4 regions of the Bradyrhizobium sp. DOA1 genome follow, and region 4 is predicted to be linked to each of the others. Evidence: predicted binding sites of a transcription regulator. Region 4 holds the regulator's gene; each other region holds the start of a gene.
What was found. The regulator HrcA, encoded in region 4, represses chaperone genes, less so after heat shock. The targets are predictions, from matches to a motif close to GTTAGCACTCNCNNNNNGNGAGTGCTAAC.
Positions count from the first base shown of each region.

Region 1: the regulator HrcA is predicted to act here: its motif matches at 2,473-2,501, upstream of SE91_RS26765 (co-chaperone GroES).
Region 2: the regulator HrcA is predicted to act here: its motif matches at 2,419-2,447, upstream of SE91_RS03440 (co-chaperone GroES).
Region 3: the regulator HrcA is predicted to act here: its motif matches at 2,771-2,799, upstream of SE91_RS10180 (co-chaperone GroES).

Region 1 covers NZ_JXJM01000001.1:5,809,114-5,813,796, reverse strand. The annotation lists gene groL (chaperonin GroEL) at 392-2,032, opposite strand; gene SE91_RS26765 (co-chaperone GroES) at 2,114-2,428, opposite strand.
Region 2 covers NZ_JXJM01000001.1:741,585-746,267, forward strand. The annotation lists gene SE91_RS03430 (hypothetical protein) at 1-144, opposite strand, end outside; gene groL (chaperonin GroEL) at 289-1,920, opposite strand; gene SE91_RS03440 (co-chaperone GroES) at 2,031-2,327, opposite strand; gene SE91_RS03445 (hypothetical protein) at 2,643-3,164, shown strand; gene SE91_RS03450 (protein phosphatase CheZ) at 3,333-4,124, opposite strand; gene SE91_RS03455 (L,D-transpeptidase) at 4,440-4,683, shown strand, end outside.
Region 3 covers NZ_JXJM01000001.1:2,167,588-2,172,270, forward strand. The annotation lists gene lepB (signal peptidase I) at 1-612, shown strand, start outside; gene groL (chaperonin GroEL) at 727-2,367, opposite strand; gene SE91_RS10180 (co-chaperone GroES) at 2,414-2,728, opposite strand; gene SE91_RS10185 (usg protein) at 3,106-3,393, shown strand; gene SE91_RS10190 (O-linked N-acetylglucosamine transferase, SPINDLY family protein) at 3,402-4,683, opposite strand, start outside.
Region 4 covers NZ_JXJM01000001.1:6,906,066-6,910,748, forward strand. The annotation lists gene hemW (radical SAM family heme chaperone HemW) at 96-1,280, opposite strand; gene rdgB (RdgB/HAM1 family non-canonical purine NTP pyrophosphatase) at 1,297-1,932, opposite strand; gene rph (ribonuclease PH) at 1,943-2,656, opposite strand; gene hrcA (heat-inducible transcriptional repressor HrcA) at 2,827-3,915, shown strand; gene grpE (nucleotide exchange factor GrpE) at 4,010-4,627, shown strand.

The DNA.
Region 1 (4,683 bases), 1.1 Mb from region 4:
ACCTAAAGCGCGATGACGATTCATCCTCATCTCATCACGCTTTAGGCATCGATCAAGCCAGCCGTTGCCTCAGCTGCGAGACCTATGGGTGTATCGAGACTATTACGGGCTGTCAGCCAGGCTTTCGTGACTGGAGACAACTGGGATAGTCACATGATACCTGCCTATGGACAATCTCGTCGGGCGCATCAGCCGCATATTTTGGTCAATGGGGCACGAGGACGACTCGTGCACGGAACGATTTTTGACAGAAGCTAAGATGAGGGACTTCTAGAAAGGGGGCATTCCAAGATCGCGTTTCGTGCGCCCGGAGAGGAGTGGAAAAGCGAGCTGAAAACAAAAACCCCGGCATTGCTGCCGGGGTTTCGTATTTCTGTTGAAAGCGTAGGACTTAGAAGTCCATGCCGCCCATGCCGCCGCCCGGGGGCATGGCGGGGCCGGCAGCGGCCTTCTTCGGCAGCTCGGCGACCATGGCCTCGGTGGTGATCAGCAGCGCCGCCACGGAGGAGGCGTTCTGGATCGCGGTGCGGACCACCTTGGTCGGGTCGATGATGCCCTTCGAGACCAAGTTGCCGTACTCGTTGGCCTGGGAGTCGAAGCCATAGGCGTACTGATCCTTCTCCAGGATCTTACCGACGATCACCGAGCCGTCTTCACCGGCGTTGATCACGATCTGGCGGGCCGGCCAGGACAGCGCCTTGCGCACGATCTCGACGCCGGTCTTCTGGTCGTCGTTCTTGGTGCGAAGGTTCTTAAGCTGCTCGGTCGCGCGGAGCAGGGCGACGCCGCCGCCCGGCAGGATGCCTTCCTCGACAGCCGCGCGGGTCGCATGCATCGCGTCATCAACGCGATCCTTGCGCTCCTTCACCTCGACCTCGGTCGCGCCGCCGACGCGAATCACCGCGACGCCGCCAGCGAGCTTGGCAAGACGCTCCTGGAGCTTCTCACGGTCGTAGTCCGAGGTGGTTTCCTCGATCTGCGCCTTGATCTGGGCCACGCGCGCTTCGATGTCGGCCTTCTTGCCGGCGCCGTTGACGATCGTGGTGTTCTCCTTATCGATTATCACCTTCTTGGCGCGGCCGAGCATGTTGAGCGTGACGTTCTCGAGCTTGATGCCGAGATCTTCCGAGATCGCCTGGCCGCCGGTCAGGACCGCGATGTCCTGCAGCATGGCCTTGCGGCGATCGCCGAAGCCGGGAGCCTTGACTGCCGCGACCTTCAGGCCGCCGCGCAGACGGTTCACGACCAGGGTCGCGAGCGCTTCGCCCTCGACGTCCTCGGCGACGATGACCAGGGGCTTGCCGCTCTGCACCACGGCCTCCAGCAGCGGCAGCAGCTCGTTCAGCGAGGAGAGCTTCTTCTCGTTGATGAGGATGTAGGCGTCGTCCATCTCAACGCGCATCTTCTCCGCGTTGGTGACGAAGTAGGGCGAGATGTAGCCGCGGTCGAACTGCATGCCCTCGACGACGTCGAGCTCGGTCTCGAGCGACTTGGCTTCCTCGACGGTGATGACACCCTCGTTGCCGACCTTCTTCATGGCGTCGGCAAGGAATTCGCCGATCTCCGCGTCGCCGTTGGCGGAAATCGTGGCGACCTGGGCGATCTCTTCGTTCGAGGTGACCTTCTTGGAGTTCTTCTGGAGGTCCGCGACGACGGCGTCGACGGCGAGGTCGATACCGCGTTTGAGATCCATCGGGTTCATGCCGGCGGCAACCGCTTTGGCGCCTTCACGGACGATCGCAGCCGCGAGCACGGTGGCGGTGGTGGTGCCGTCGCCGGCCGCATCAGCGGATTTGGAGGCGACTTCGCGCACCATCTGGGCGCCCATATTCTCGAACTTGTCGTCGAGCTCGATCTCCTTGGCGACGGTGACGCCGTCCTTGGTGATGCGGGGGGCGCCGAACGACTTGTCGAGCACGACGTTACGACCCTTCGGGCCGAGCGTGACGTTCACGGCATTGGCGAGGACGTCGACGCCGCGCAGCATGCGGTCGCGGGCGTCGACGCCGAATTTCACTTCTTTGGATGACATATTAGTTTCCCTGAGTTGTTCCATCTCACCCTTGGCGCCCGGCAGGCATTCCTCAGAGGTGAGCGATGCGAGCGGGTTGAATTAAGCGACCTTCTTCTTGGCCGACACGTCGGTGAGAACGCCCATGATGTCGCTTTCCTTCATGATCAAGAGCTCCTGGCCGTCGATCTTAACCTCAGTGCCTGACCACTTGCCGAACAGCACACGATCACCGACGCCCAGATCGATCGCGATCAGTTTGCCGCTCTCGTCGCGGCCACCGGGGCCAACGGCAATCACTTCGCCCTGGGAGGGCTTTTCCTTGGCCGTATCGGGAATGATGATGCCGCCAGCGGTCTTCTCTTCTGCGTCGATGCGCTTGACTACGACGCGATCATGAAGCGGACGAAAGTGCATGCAGTCCTCCTAAAACATTTGCAGGAGTTGAGGATTTCAACGTTGTTAGCAGTCTGTGCCCGCGAGTGCTAACGCAGGCGCAGCTGAAATAGGATGGGGTTCTTTTGGGAGCAAGGGCTGCCAGCAAAAAATCAGCTCTCATAAGCGTGTCTATCTGAATCATTAGCGTTGCTAACTGGCCCGCGCGCAATGAGCGCAGTGTGACTGCTCGGCCGAGGTCTGCACGATGTCGCGACGGATGATCTAGGCCTGGAAGAATCTGCCGGAGATTAGTGCCTCGAGATTCTTCGTCATCGCTAATGCCATTCATCTGATTGACTGCTGGGATACCGGCTCCGACTGAAGCGAACGCTAGCGCTGATGAACGCGCTGGCAACAGGAGTTCGCCGTGGCTTGCTTCAGTGGACCGGATTCTCGTCGAGTTACCGCCATGTCCGCAACAGCGAGAGAGCGTGAACAGGTTCGCTGATGCCCCTCATTCTGATCTCGGAAATAAGCGCCATATTTATCTTGCTCAATCGCTAACTTTGGCAGTTGACAACAGCTGGATGAAAGCGGCGAGCCGCCGGCGGCAGCCTCTTCGGAGCTGAACGAAATGCGCGGGTTCGAACATAGGCATCACCGACATGAGACAAACCGCGCTATTGCGGAGCGGAAGCCTGGTGCAAATCCCGGCAAAAGCGGATCGGCACGTCCCCAAGCTTCGTACCTCGGCCGAGCGGCCGCGCGAGGGAACTGATTCAACGCCAACACTCTCGCAAAGCTCAATCGCGCTTTATCTACTCTGCGGGGCGATGATGATCGTATACGCATACGTTTCGCGTCCTACGATTGCAACTAGATCCGCCACCGGGAGGCAAAGAGATGCAAGCTACCCCAGTTTCGCAGTACCTTCTTAAGACCGGTCGCGAGAAGAGTGGCGTGAGGGGCGGCACCGACGACTGGATCGGAAATACGCCGAGTCCGCCCCCGCGTCACCCTTGGGAGCGGAGGTGACGCGACTTTGAAGTTAGCAAACAATCCGATCATGCAGCTACTGCAACTATCTCACACCAGGATGGCACGCATACGGGTTGAATCGGCCGCGGCGTTAGGTTGTATGCTGCGGAGCCCTAGAGTGTCCGTCCTGGCTTTGCGCAGAGAACCTGACTGTTGACGACGAGCCCAAGCGACGGACAAAGAAAATTGCAGACAAGGCGAAAGATGCAAGGCTAACATCGATCAGAAACAATAATTCAATTTCGTCGTTAGTAGGACCGCTCAAGGCGACCAAACCAAGGTCTTCAATCTCGATAGTGCGTCAGTCGCCCTCTTTTCTGCTCCTAGGCTTCCCCTCTCGTTGGATAGAATTCATCCATTGCTGCTCGATCGCAATGACCGCGGCAGATTGGTCAGGCGATCGGGACCCCATCTCTTCCAAAACGCGGTTGCGTCTCATGCCGGAGCCCGCGTCTGGTCTGAACTTGACTGAGCTCGTTAGCCTGAGTTCGGTCGGAGCGAAATTCAGGCCGCAACGAATCTAGTTCTCGTCCTTGTCTGTACAGATCCGACTGCGTCAGCCGCTCGATCATTGTTCGACGTCTGACAGCGCGGCACAAGTGTGTGAGATCCAAAACACTTGCGTGCTGTCGCGCCTTCTCGGCTTCTTTGCGAAGCGCGACAAGGCGCTGACAGCTCGCGAGGGACGCTGGCACGACCCTTGCTCCCTCTCACCGTAGACCAATCGAGGCCAGTAGGAAGGAGCTGACCATGAGCAGCACGACAGGATCTTGGGCTTACGGAGAGAAAGCGCCCATGCCAAGTCAAGAGCAGACCAAAACGAAAGAAGTTCGTGGCTCTTCGAGCCGCGGCGGCTTTGGAGCTATGCCGCAGGATGCAAAAGCTGCAGCAAAAGCCGCTAAGGGGCGCTAACGAAATCGGGCGCACGACTGCCCGGTTATGCAGGGCCGAAAGTGCGGTACCGCTGACCTCGCCCTGCCCCTTGACGGCAGGGCGAGGAGGCGTCGCTGCTTTGGCCATTTATAGGAGCTGGCAACCGCAGTTGCTCATTGCATCGCCTAGAATGAATGGGTTGGATGGGAATTGACGGGCTTTTTGCGATATAATGGAGGCCCCAATGCACGATCAGGTGGACTTTGCTGCATTTATGTTGGGAGTAAGCCACACCGATCTGTACAGGTCCCAAAACAGGCGGCCGTCAGATCGTCGTTTTCAACTTTCCTGAATTGGTTCGCCGCTCCTATATAAAGACACTG
Region 2 (4,683 bases), 6.2 Mb from region 4:
GAAATAGCGCGTTTCGGTGCCGCCGGGCGCCGTGGCCTTCGGCGACAGCTTCATCTGGGCGGATGCGGGATGTGGCGAGGTGGCAAGCAGAGCCGCCACGAGAACTGCCAGGCCAACTGTCGGGCAAACCAGAAGCGCGCGCATCGACGAAACCCTCGATCAATAGAATCGGCGCGCCACCGTAGTGGGTTTTGGCTGCCGGTTGAATCGGAAAGCGGAAGGGCAGGGTCGGCAAAAAAGAAGGCCGCCCGGAGGCGGCCTTCATAACGTTGCAATGGAAGAAGAGGCTTAGAAGCCGCCCATGCCGCCGCCGGCCGGCATGGCGGGCGGGGCTTCCTTCTTCGGCATCTCGGCGACCATGGCCTCGGTGGTGACCAGCAGGCCGGCCACGGAGGAGGCGTCCTGGAGCGCGGTGCGCACCACCTTGGCGGGATCGATGATGCCCTTCTCGACCATGTCGACATAGTCCTCGTTCTGGGCGTCGAAGCCGAAGGTCTCGGACTTGTTCTCCAGAATCTTGCCGACGACGATCGAGCCTTCGATGCCGGCGTTTTCGGAGATCTGGCGGACCGGAGCTTCCAGCGCCTTCAGCACGATGTTGATGCCGGCCTGGACGTCGGCATTGTCGTTGGACAGGCGGCCGACCGCCTTCTTGGCGCGCAGCAGCGCGACGCCGCCGCCGGGAACGATGCCTTCCTGCACCGCTGCGCGGGTGGCGTTGAGCGCGTCCTCGACGCGGTCCTTCTTCTCCTTGACTTCGATCTCGGTCGCACCGCCGACGCGGATCACCGCGACGCCGCCGGCGAGCTTGGCGAGGCGCTCCTGGAGCTTCTCGCGGTCGTAGTCCGAGGTGGTCTCCTCGATCTGCGCCTTGATCTGGCCGACGCGCGCTTCGATGTCGGGCTTCTTGCCGGCGCCGTTGACGATCGTGGTGTTCTCCTTGTCGATCACCACCTTCTTGGCGCGGCCGAGCATCTTCACCGTGACGTTCTCGAGCTTGATGCCGAGCTCCTCGGAGATGAGCTGGCCGCCGGTCAGGATCGCGATGTCCTCGAGCATGGCCTTGCGGCGGTCGCCGAAGCCCGGCGCCTTGACGGCCGCGACCTTGAGGCCGCCGCGTAGGCGGTTGACGACCAGCGTGGCCAGTGCCTCGCCCTCGACGTCCTCGGCGATGATGACGAGCGGCTTGCCCGACTGCACCACGGCTTCGAGCACGGGCAGCATGGCCTGCAGGCCCGAGAGCTTCTTCTCGTGCAGGAGGATGTAGGCGTCCTCGAGCTCGGCGGTCATCTTCTCGGCATTGGTGACGAAGTAGGGCGACAGATAGCCGCGGTCGAACTTCATGCCCTCGACGATGTCGACCTCGGTGTCGAGCGACTTGTTCTCCTCGACGGTAATGACGCCCTCGTTGCCGACCTTCTGCATCGCCTGGGCGATCATCTTGCCGATGGCGGCATCGCCGTTGGCCGAGATGGTGCCGACCTGGGCGACCTCGGAGGAGGCCGCGACCGGCTTGGCACGCTTCTCGATGTCCTTGATCACGGCCGCAACCGCGGTGTCGATGCCGCGCTTGAGATCCATCGGGTTCATGCCGGCGGCAACTGCCTTGGCGCCTTCGCGCACGATGGCCTGGGCGAGCACGGTCGCGGTGGTGGTGCCGTCGCCGGCGAGGTCGTTGGTCTTGGAGGCGACCTCACGCACCATCTGGGCGCCCATGTTCTCGAACTTGTCCTCGAGCTCGATCTCCTTGGCGACGGTGACGCCGTCCTTGGTGATGCGGGGCGCGCCGAAGCTCTTCTCGATGACGACGTTGCGGCCCTTGGGGCCGAGCGTCACCTTGACGGCGTTGGCGAGAATGTCGACGCCGCGCAGCATGCGATCGCGCGCGTCTCCGGAAAACTTGACGTCTTTGGCAGCCATTTCTGCAATCCCTCGTGTTTCGTGATGTGTCTTGCCGCTGGTTCGGAACGATGGATGCCCGGATCGTCCGATCCGGGCATGACATTCAGCGGCTGTTCAGGCGGACGGCCTTAGGCCAGAACGCCCATGATGTCCGACTCCTTCATGATCAGGAGCTCTTCATTGTCGATCTTGACCTCGGTGCCCGACCACTTGCCGAACAGCACGCGGTCGCCGACCTTGAGGTCGATCGGGATCAGCTTGCCGGTCTCGTCGCGGCCACCGGGGCCGACGGCGACGATTTCGCCCTGGGACGGCTTTTCCTTGGCGGTGTCGGGAATGATGATGCCGCCCTTGGTCTTTTCCTCGGCGTCGATACGTTTGACCACGACACGGTCATGCAGCGGACGAAATTTGGATTTAGCCATGACGTTTCCCTTTGGAGGCTCGCTTCGGAAGTAGTGGAAGTGGATGGGGCGGCGCTTCCGTCCAACCTCTCCCCGAGGACCGAACGGCGCGCTTAGCAATCGGGCTTTCCGAGTGCTAATAGTGCGCCCGGAAATATGGCTTGGCCGCGATCCTGTCAAGCAAAGGTGGTTAAGCGATTGTTGAGGCGGATATAGGATGGTGGCATTGGAAACTCGTTCGGGGCATCGGCGGATCAAAGGACGTCATTGCTCCGGCAGCGATTTTGCGCTTGGCTGCGGGAGGGGTGCGGCCGTGGTCTTGTTGGGGGGAATGCCATGATCAGTTCAGCTCACGCGCGCACGGTGGCCAATCTTGCCGCCGCCTCCTGTCTGGCGCTGCTGCTGGGCGCCTGCGGTGGCGGCTTCAGCCTGCCGTCCTTGACGTCCTCCCCACCGCCGCCCGCGGCCGAACCGGGCGTCGCTCCCGAAATGCCCGCAACGATCCGCGCCGACGAGATCGTCGGCCGCTGGGGTCTCGCCTCGTTCCAAAATCCGGCCGATCGCGCCCGCACCGAAGCCGCGGCCAGGGCCCAGTGCAGGAATCCCTACGTGATCACCGCTGGTTCCTCCGGCGGCGTCATCATGCATCTGGCCGACCAGGCGACCCCGCAGGAGCTGCGGCTGAAGGGCTCGCCCAGCGGCAAGAATTATATCGGTCCCGCCGGTCCCACCCCCGGCGATCAGGACCGCGAAATCGTATCCTTCGACGGTCGCGTGCTGATCACCCGCTTCATCGACAAGGACGCTGCCGTCCGCTACGGCAACATGGTCTACGTCCGCTGCGCGCCGCGGGCGTGATCGGGTTCCGGCCTAACCACGCGTCATTGCGAGCGCAGCGAAGCAATCCAGACTTGTCTCCTCGGAAGCAGACTGGATTGCTTCGTCGCTTCGCTCCTCGCAATGACGAAGACAACAAAAACGCGCCCCACGGGCCGGCGTTTTGCATCGTCTCTATCTCGCGTCCGCTCAGTCGAACAGCGCGTCGATGTCGTCCTGCGAGGCATGGCCGACATCGCCGGCAAGCTTCGGGCCGTTGAGAAGCTTTTCTTCCTCGGTGCGGTTGTCGACATGCGCATGTGCGGGCACATGGGCCTTGATCGCGTCGACGCCGCCCCAGATCTCCATCATCGCATTGATGTGCTGCTCGATGAATTTCATCGTACCCATGACCTTGCTGATACGCTGGCCGGTCAGGTCCTGGAAGTTGCAGGCTTCGAAGATCGAGATGACGCGTTCCTGGATGTCGTCGGCGAGTCGCTTCTGCTGATCGGCCGATTGCACCTTGGACATCGCGCTGGCCGCCTGGTCGATCGACTCGGCGGCTTCGAGAATCTGCTGGGTCGCCTGCTCGGTGCCGCCGACGACTGCGCCGAGCTCGCCATTGACCTTGGCCATCTCGCCGCCGTCGAAGCTCTTGCCGTGCAGCGTCGCGATCTCGCGCTTGGTGCGATCGATGGCGTCGTGGATGAGGTCGAGCTCGACCTTCAACTTTTCGCACTGCTCGATCTGCGCACGATAGGTCTCGAGCATGGTGCGGGCTTCGGCAAGCTCGTGTGCCGTGGAGGCGTCGATCGCCGCCATGGCTGCGCTGCCGGACAGCGGGGCCGCCGTGATGCCCTTCGCCATCTGGGCGCGGATCGCGCGCAGCTCGGCCATGATCTCGCTGTGCATCGGCCCTGCCTCTTCAGTTACGTCTAGAATGGGCATCTCGCCACCAGCGATATCCTCGACACGAAAACGTTTGCGGTGAACAGCCATCAGGACACTCCCCCACCTCACTCACGCGTCTTTGTAGGCAGAAGCGATTTAACACGAAGTTCACAGCCGGAACTGTTGTGCTTGCGCCGCGCGACACTGCGCAAAGAAGCGATTAACCATGGCCGCGCCGCGTTCATCGAAAATAAACGCTGATCGCCGAATTGGCCCGCGCCTGACGACGTGGTGAATCCAAACGGCGTTCCTGTTTACCAAACAAAACGGCTTTTGCCTTTTATTGACCACGTCGCGGCGGCCGATCAGCCAGGCGCTCTCCACGACGCATGTGATCTAGACGAAACAGTACAGAGTACGTCGATGTTCAAGAAAATGTCTGTCGCGCTGCTCGGCAGCGCTTGCACCTTCATGGCCGGCGCGAACGGCGCCAGCGCGTTCGACAACACGGTGCCGAACGATCCGCCTGCAGTGCTCTATGCCCCGCAAGTGCCGCCGGCGCCGGTACGTGTCGCCTCCAACGCGAACCTGGGCGGCGGCTTCATCGAGTTCCTGTTCGGCGACGGCCCGGGCCGCGGTCCGGCCTATGCGCCGGAGCGACCGGTGT
Region 3 (4,683 bases), 4.7 Mb from region 4:
TTCAACATTCCGTCCGGTTCGATGTCGCCGACGCTGATGGTCGGCGACTACGTCTTCGTTTCGAAGAGTGCTTATGGCTATGGCCGTTATTCCTTCCCCCTCGCTTCGTCCTGGATCTCGGGCCGCGTCTTTGCCGCCGAACCGGAGTATGGGGATATCGTCGTATTCCGGACCGCGAAGGACACTTCTGCCGACTACGTCAAGCGTGTCGTCGGGCTGCCCGGCGATCGCATCCAGATGCGGCAGGGACAGCTTTTCCTCAATGAGAGACCGGTGACGCGCGTCGCGCTCGAATACGGGCTTGCCGGCACCGCCTGCAATCTCGATGGTAGCTACAAGGTCAAGCGCTGGCGCGAGACGCTGCCGAGCGGCACGTCCTATGTGACCTACGACTGCATCGACAACGGCTTCCTCGACAACACCAACGTCTTCACGGTGCCGCCGGGCCACTTCTTCGTGCTCGGCGACAACCGCGACAATTCCACCGACAGCCGGCTGTCGTCGTTCGGCTTCATCCCGATGGATAATCTCGTCGGCAAGGTGACGCGGATCTTCTGGTCGCTCGACGAAGACGGCGAGCCGAACATCGAGCGGCTGGGGAAGGTGGAGTGAGGCGCGCTCGCGCCCAAGAGGGCGCGCCCCGGAATGACGACAGGAAAGAGTGTGCTCAAAACAAAAACCCCGGCATCGCTGCCGGGGTTTCGTAGTCCTTGAGATGGCTGGACCTTAGAAGTCCATGCCACCCATGCCGCCGCCGGGGGGCATCGCGGGGCCGGCGCCGCCCTTCTTGGGCAGCTCGGCGACCATGGCTTCCGTGGTGATCAGGAGCGCGGCCACCGAGGCTGCGTTCTGGATCGCGGTCCGGACCACCTTGGTCGGGTCGATGATGCCCTTCTTGACGAGGTCGGCATATTCGCCGGTCTGGGAGTCGAAGCCGTAATTGTAGGCCTTGTTCTCCAGGATCTTGCCGACGATCACCGAGCCATCTTCACCGGCGTTGATCGCGATCTGGCGAGCGGGAGCCGACAGTGCCTTGCGCACGATCTCGACGCCGGTCTTCTGGTCGTCGTTCTTGGTGCGCAGGCCCTTGAGCTGCTCGGAGGCACGGAGCAGGGCGACGCCGCCGCCCGGGACGATGCCTTCCTCGACAGCCGCGCGGGTCGCATGCATCGCGTCATCAACGCGATCCTTGCGCTCTTTCACCTCGACCTCGGTCGCGCCGCCGACGCGGATCACCGCGACGCCGCCCGCGAGCTTGGCGAGACGCTCCTGGAGCTTCTCACGGTCGTAGTCCGAGGTGGTCTCCTCGATCTGCGCCTTGATCTGTGCCACGCGCGCCTCGATATCGGCCTTCTTGCCGGCGCCGTTGACGATCGTGGTGTTCTCCTTGTCGATCATCACCTTCTTGGCGCGACCGAGCATGTTGAGCGTGACGTTCTCGAGCTTGATGCCGAGATCTTCCGAGATCGCCTGGCCGCCGGTCAGGATCGCGATGTCCTGCAGCATGGCCTTGCGGCGATCACCGAAGCCCGGAGCCTTGACGGCCGCGACCTTCAGGCCGCCGCGCAGACGGTTCACGACCAGGGTCGCGAGCGCTTCGCCTTCGACGTCCTCGGCGACGATGACCAGCGGCTTGCCGGTCTGCACCACGGCCTCGAGCAGCGGCAGCAGCTCGTTCAGCGAGGAGAGCTTCTTCTCGTTGATGAGGATGTAGGCGTCGTCCATCTCAACGCGCATCTTGTCGGCGTTGGTGACGAAGTAGGGCGAGATGTAGCCGCGGTCGAACTGCATGCCCTCGACCACGTCGAGCTCGGTCTCGAGCGACTTGGCTTCCTCGACGGTGATGACACCCTCGTTGCCGACCTTCTTCATGGCGTCGGAGAGGAACTTGCCGATCTCCTGGTCGCCATTGGCCGAGATGGTGCCGACCTGGGCGATCTCGTCGTTCGAGGTGACCTTCTTGGAGTTCTTCTGCAGGTCCGCAACGACGGCCTCGACCGCGAGGTCGATACCGCGCTTGAGGTCCATCGGGTTCATGCCGGCGGCGACCGACTTGGCGCCTTCCTTCACGATCGCCTGCGCCAGCACGGTGGCGGTGGTGGTGCCGTCGCCGGCCGCGTCAGCGGACTTGGAGGCGACTTCGCGCACCATCTGGGCGCCCATGTTCTCGAACTTGTCGTCGAGCTCGATCTCCTTGGCGACGGTGACGCCGTCCTTGGTGATGCGGGGAGCGCCGAACGACTTGTCGAGCACGACGTTGCGGCCCTTCGGACCGAGCGTAACCTTCACAGCGTTGGCGAGGACGTCGACGCCGCGGAGCATCTTGTCGCGCGCTTCAACCGAGAATTTGACTTCTTTGGCTGCCATCTGGAATTTTCCTTGAGATGTTTGACTGGAGGGAGGAGAGGGGCTCTTAAGCCGCCTTCTTCTTGGACTCGGTGACCTCGAGAACGCCCATCACGTCGCTCTCCTTCATGATCAGCAGATCCTGGCCGTCGATCTTGACCTCGGTGCCGGACCACTTGCCGAACAGCACGCGGTCGCCGACCTTCAGGTCGATCGGGATCAGCTTGCCAGCTTCGTCGCGGCCACCCGGGCCGACGGCGACGACTTCGCCCTGGGAGGGCTTTTCCTTGGCAGTGTCGGGAATGATGATGCCGCCAGCGGTCTTCTCTTCTGCGTCGATGCGCTTGACCACGACGCGGTCGTGAAGCGGACGGAATTTCATGCAGTCCTCCTAAGCATTTGCTCGGGTTGAGATTTCAAGATTGTTAGCAATCGATGCCCGTGAGTGCTAGCACGGGCGAGCCTGAAATAGGACAGGAATTTTGCGGGGGCAAGGGCTTCTAGCAGAAAAATCAGCACCCGGAAGCACGGACTGCCAGAATCTATTTCCTAGCGTTAACCGAGACCGCGCCCGTATTAGCACGGCGCCCGATCTGCTGCTAACGCATTGAATTTCAACAGCTTGTTAAACTTTTGGGCTTGAGATGGGTTGTCAGTTTGCGTCACATTTCTCTCATGTGAGCGCATCAGGACCGGGTGGCTCGTAAGGCGCACACCGACCAGGCCACCCCTCGATGCGCTCCTGCAAAGGAGGTTGGCATGGGACTGCGGAGTGGGGGCGTTTCCGAGGACTTCCGGAAACAGATGCTGGGTTACGGGCTGACGACGGCGCAAATCCTTTACCGGATGCCGGATCATCCCTCGCTGCTCCAGACCTACGTCTGGCAGAATTACGACATGTTTCCGAAATTTCCGGCGCTGAAGGATTTTCTGGCGTTCTGGCAGGAGAAGCTCGACGGTCCGCTCCATTCAGTCACTGTGGCGCATTCCAAGCTGATCAAGCCGACCGAGCTGCGCGCAGTGGACGGCGTGTTCAGGCTGCATTGAGCACGCGATCAGGCCCCGCCGTCGCAGTAGCGCTGCCACATCGCGCGGTATGCGGCGTCCGCCGCGCGCGCATATGAGCTGGGGTTGCCGGCAGCCGAGGCGTTGATCTGTCCGGGCAGTTCGCTGCGCAATTTGTCGAGGTCGCCGATCCCGGCTGCACGGCTGACCGCGATCTCGACATAGGCCTCCTCGCTGTCCGCGACCCAGTCCGGCAGGCCAAGTGCGGTGAGGATGGCGCCGGCGGCGCGGCTGGGCAGACTGTTTCCGAGCTTTGCCACCACGGGCACGCCCATCTGTAAGGCTTCCAACGTGCTGACGCCGCCATTCTGCGGGAACGGGTCGAGCGCAATGTCGACGCGATTGAACGATGCCAGATGCTCGCTTCGCAACGTGGCTCCGAGCAGATCGACGCGTTCGGCCGGCAATCGGCAAGCCGCAAACCGCGCCAGCAGATTGTCGCGGACCAGTTGATCGTCCAGCGCAACATCCTTGATCAGGAGTCGAGAGCCCGGCACCCGCTCGAGAATCCTGGACCAGACGACCACGGCCTCGTCCGAGATCTTGCTGATGCGGTTGAAGACACCGAACGTGACGAAGCCGTTCGAAATCGCCGGCGCTGGCGCCCGCGCAATCCCGTCGGGCAGAGGCGCCAGCGTCACGAAGCACGGCAGGTCGACGATGGTCTCCGCAAACAGATGCCGGACCGCGGACGGAATGGCGACGGGATCCGAGAACAGATAATCGATCGTCGGCAGCCCGGTGCCGGTGCCATGGCCCCAGCCGTGCACCTGAATCGGCGCCGGCTTGCGCGCAAACACGCCGAGGCGGTTTCCTCTGGTGTGTCCGGACAGATCGATCAGGATATCGACGCCATCGGCGCGGATCTCGGCGGCGAGACGATCGTCGGTCCATTGCGAAGCGTCACGCCAGCGATCGGCGATTTTCTTGAACTCGCTGGTCGTCGCATCCACTTTCGACGAGCAGGCGTAGCACACGATCTCGAACTGCGCCCGGTCATGGTGCTGCAGCACCGGCTTGAAGATGAACGCGGCCGAATGCGCGTTGAAATCCGACGAGACATAGCCAAGCACCAGACGGCGGTCCGGATTGCGGCTGTTGTCATGCGGTCCCGACGCTTCTGATGCGATCTTCGCACCGACACGCTCCCACCACACCTGCCGCGCTTGCTGATGCCGTTCGACGGTGGCGTCCTCCGCAAAGTCGAGCGTGAATATCTTGTTGGAAATCGCGCTCTGCAGGTCAGGCTGGATGTCGAGCGCCCTGTCGAAA
Region 4 (4,683 bases):
GAGGATTAGCCGAAGGCGTAATCCACCAACTTCGTTCCGCGAGCGTGAAAGAATGGTGGGTTACGCCTTCCGCTAACCCACCCTACGAGAGCTCGCTATGCCGCCAAATCCGCGACTACCGCATCCAGCACCGGGAATCCGCTGCTGGTCACGCGCAGGCGTCCCGTCGCATCGACCGTAATCGCGCCTTCCTCGCGCAAGAGCGCGATGCGTTTGGGATCGAGCGGGCGGCCGGAGAGCGCCTTGTAGCGCTCGGGGTCGATGCCTTCGGCAAGACGCAGTCCCATCAGCAAAAATTCGTCGGCGCGTTCCTCGCTGTTGAGGAGCTCGTCGGTGACGACGCCATGGCCATTGGTCTCGACCCGCATCAGCCAGGCTTCGGGGCGCTTTTCGGTGGCGGTGGCATGGCGCACGCCGTCGATGTCGAGACGGCCATGCGCGCCGGGGCCGATGCCGGCATATTCCTCGCCGCGCCAGTAGACCAGATTGTGCCGGCACTCGGCGCCGCGCCGCGCGTGATTGGAGATTTCGTAGGCGGGCAGGCCGAGCTTATCGCAGGTCTCCTGCGTGACGTCGTAGAGCGCGCGCGCGACCGCCTCGTCCGGTGTCTTCAATTTGCCGGCCTGGTGCAGGCCGAAGAACGGCGTGCCTTCCTCGATCGTCAATTGATAGAGCGACAGATGCTCGGCGGCTTCCTCGATCGCGAGACGCAGCTCATCGGCCCACACCGCCGGCGTCTGGTCGGGACGGGCATAGATCAGGTCGAATGAGTAACGATCGAACGAGCGGCGCGCGATGGCAACGGCATCGAGCGCTTCGCGGGCGCTGTGCATGCGGCCGAGCGCCTTCAGCGAGGCATCGTCGAGCGCCTGCACGCCGAGCGAGACGCGGTTGACCCCGGCGCTGCGATAGCCGGCGAAGCGCGTGGCCTCGACGCTGGTGGGGTTGGCCTCCAGCGTTACCTCGACATCACCTGCGACGGACCAGTGCTTGCCGATCGCGTCGAGCACGGCACCGACGGTTGCGGGCTGCATCAGCGACGGCGTGCCGCCGCCGAGGAAGATCGAGGTGACCTCACGCCCGGGCGCGCGCTCTGCGGTCGAAGCGATTTCACGCGCAAAGGCCGAAGCGAAGCGCCTCTCGTCGATCGCGGCGTGGCGGACGTGGCTGTTGAAGTCGCAATAGGGACACTTCGACAGGCAGAACGGCCAGTGCACGTAGACGCCAAAAGCTTGGCATTCTTGTTTTGACGCGTTTTCCTGGCGCGAACCGGTATCCACTTCGCTCGAAAACGCTCTATCGCGGCTCAAGGCAGATCTCCGCCAGTTTCACGAAGGCGCGGGCGCGGTGCGACAGGCCGAGGCCGTGCGGCGGCAGGCCGTGTTTCTCGATGCTGGTCATCTCGCCGAAGGTGCGGTCGTGGCCGTCGGGCAGGAACATCGGATCGTAGCCGAAACCGGCGGTGCCGCGCGGGGGCCAGACCAGCGTGCCGTCGACGCGGGCCTCGACCTCTTCGAGATGATCGTCGGGCCAGGCAACGCAGAGCGCGGAGACGAAATGCGCTTTTCGGCGGTCCGGCGTCGTGGCGCCGCGCTCCTGCAACAGGCGCTCGATCTGCGCCATCGCCGCGTTGAAGTCCTTGGACGGACCGGCCCAGCGCGCGCTGTAGATGCCGGGGGCGCCGTCGAGCGCGTCGACCACGATGCCGGAATCATCGGCGAAGGAGGGAAGTTTCGTCGCTCGTGCTGCCGCGATCGCCTTGATCGCGGCATTGCTGCGGAAGTCGTTGCCGGTCTCTTCGGGTTCGGGCAGGCCGAGCTCACCGGCCGACACCGCCTCGATGCCGTAAGGCGCGAGCAGCTCCTTCATCTCGGCGAGCTTGCCGGGATTATGGGTCGCGATGACGAGCTTTCCGGTGATTCGGCGATGCATGGCCTATTGACTACGCTACAGCCAGTTTCTGCAAGTCCACCAGACGCGCGATGCCCTTCTGCGCCAGCGCGATCAGCTTCAGGAACTCGTCCTGCGTGAACGGCTCGCGTTCCGCGGTGCCCTGCACCTCGATGATGCGGCCATCGCCGGTCATGACGAAATTGGCGTCGGTCTCGGCTTCCGAATCCTCGGCATAGTCGAGGTCGAGCACGGGCGTGCCGTTATAGATGCCGCAGGAGATCGCGGCGACGTTGTCGCGCATCACGTTGGCCTTGACCATGTTGCGCGCCTTCATCCAGCCGATGCAATCGGCAAGCGCAACCCAGGCACCGGTGATCGAGGCCGTGCGCGTGCCGCCGTCGGCCTGGAGGACGTCGCAATCGACCGTGATCTGGCGCTCGCCGAGCGCTTCGAGATCGACGATGGTGCGAAGCGAGCGGCCGATCAGACGCTGAATCTCGACGGTGCGGCCGCTTTGCTTGCCCGCCGAGGCCTCACGGCGGGTCCGCTCGGAGGTGGCGCGCGGCAGCATGCCGTATTCGGCGGTGACCCAGCCGCGGCCCTGGCCCTTCAGCCACGGCGGCAGGCGGTCTTCCAGCGTGGCGGTGACCAGCACGTGGGTGTCGCCGAATTTCACGAGACAGGAGCCTTCCGCATATTTGACGACGCCGCGCTCCAGCGTCACGGGGCGCAATTCGTCGGGCGCACGGCGGCTTGGCCGCATGGGAAATCCTCCAAAACTCGCAGGGGGTAGGGCTGTTCGCGGTGCTTGTAGGGGGGGTGAGGGTGGGCGGCAAGGTTTTTTCACCCCCTGATAAGGAGCTCGCCAACGCCACGCTTGTCAGATGCGTCCGGGATGGACAAATTATCAGTATCTGAGAGGAGTTACCGTCTGTGGCCCATCACGATCCGATCAATCTGATCGCGCCGCGCGCAGGCCTTGCCCAGCTCAACGAGCGTTCCCGCGACATCTTTCGTCAAATTGTCGAAAGCTATCTCGCGACCGGTGAGCCGGTCGGCTCGCGAAACATTTCCCGCCTGATCGCCATGCCGCTGTCGCCGGCCTCGGTCCGTAACGTCATGGCCGATCTGGAACAGCTCGGCCTGATCTATGCGCCCCATACCTCCGCCGGCCGGCTGCCGACGGAACTCGGCTTACGCTTCTTCGTCGACGCCTTGATGCAGGTCGGCGACCTCAACGAAGCCGAACGCGCCGCGATCCAGAGCCAGCTGTCCTCCGTCGGCGAGGCGCAGTCGGTCGAGGCGGCGCTGGACCAGGCGCTGATGCGGCTGTCGGGCCTGACCCGCGCCGCCGCCGTCGTGCTGACGCCGAAATCCAATGCGCGATTGAAGCACATCGAGTTCGTCCGCCTGGAACCGGAGAAGGCGCTGGTGATCCTGGTCGGCGAGGACGGCCAGGTGGAAAACCGCGTGTTGACGCTGCCGCCCGGAGTTCCCTCCTCGGCGATCACCGAGGCCGGCAATTTCCTCAATGCGCGCATCCGTGGCCGCACGCTGGCCGAGGCGCGGCTCGAGCTCGAGACCGCGCTCGCCGAAGCCCGTGCCGAGCTCGATCAGCTGACGCAGAAGGTGATCTCGGCCGGTATCGCGAGCTGGTCCGGCGGCGAGAACGAGGACCGCCAGCTCATCGTGCGCGGCCACGCCAATCTGCTGGAAGATCTGCACGCGCTGGAGGATCTGGAGCGCGTTCGCCTGTTGTTCGACGATCTCGAGACCAAGCGCGGTGTCATCGACCTGCTTGGCCGGGCCGAGACCGCCGAGGGCGTGCGCATCTTCATCGGCTCGGAGAACAAGCTGTTCTCCCTGTCGGGCTCCTCGACGATTATCTCGCCCTACCGGGATGCCGCCGGCCACATCGTCGGCGTCCTCGGCGTGATCGGTCCGACGCGGCTGAATTATGCCCGTGTGATCCCGACCGTGGACTACGCCGCCCGCATCGTCAGCCGCCTTCTGGGGGGCTGACCGGCGTTTCCGCCGATCACGGGCGCTTGATTTTCGTAAGCTAAGGCACGATATCCGGGCCAACATCCCTGAAACGAGTTCGAGATTAGAGCCGATGACCGAGCAAGACCGGCAACCTCAAGACACGACTGCAGCGACCGGCGAGCCCGTGGTGTCGAAACCCTACATCATGCCCGATGATCCGGAGCCGGGTTCGGTCGAAACGTTGCAGAAGGAAGCCGCCGAAGCGCGTGACCGCATGCTGCGGACGCTGGCCGAGATGGAGAATCTGCGCAAGCGCACCACCAAGGAAGTCGCCGACGCCCGCCTCTACGGCATCACCGGCTTTGCCCGTGACGTGCTCGACATCGCCGATAATCTCCAGCGGGCGCTCGATGCCGTACCGGCCGAGACGCGTGCTGCGGCCGATCCCGGCCTCATCTCGCTGATCGAAGGCGTCGAGCTCACCGAGCGTTCGCTGCTCAACGCGCTGGAAAAGCACGGCGTGAAGAAGTTCGATCCGCAGGGCCAGAAGTTCGACCCGAACTTCCAGCAGGCGATGTTCGAGGTGCCTGATGCGTCGGTGCCGTCGGGCACCGTGGTCCAGGTCGTGCAGGCCGGCTACACCATCGGCGAGCGCGTGCTGCGTCCTGCGCTGGTCGGCGTCGCCAAGGGCGGCGCGAAGGCCGCACCTGCGGCCAACAACAACGAGTCGAGCGGCGCGGCCAATTGATCCGTTAAGCCGAGGAGTCATTCCGGGTTCGGCTCTCCGAGCCGCCCCGCAATGAC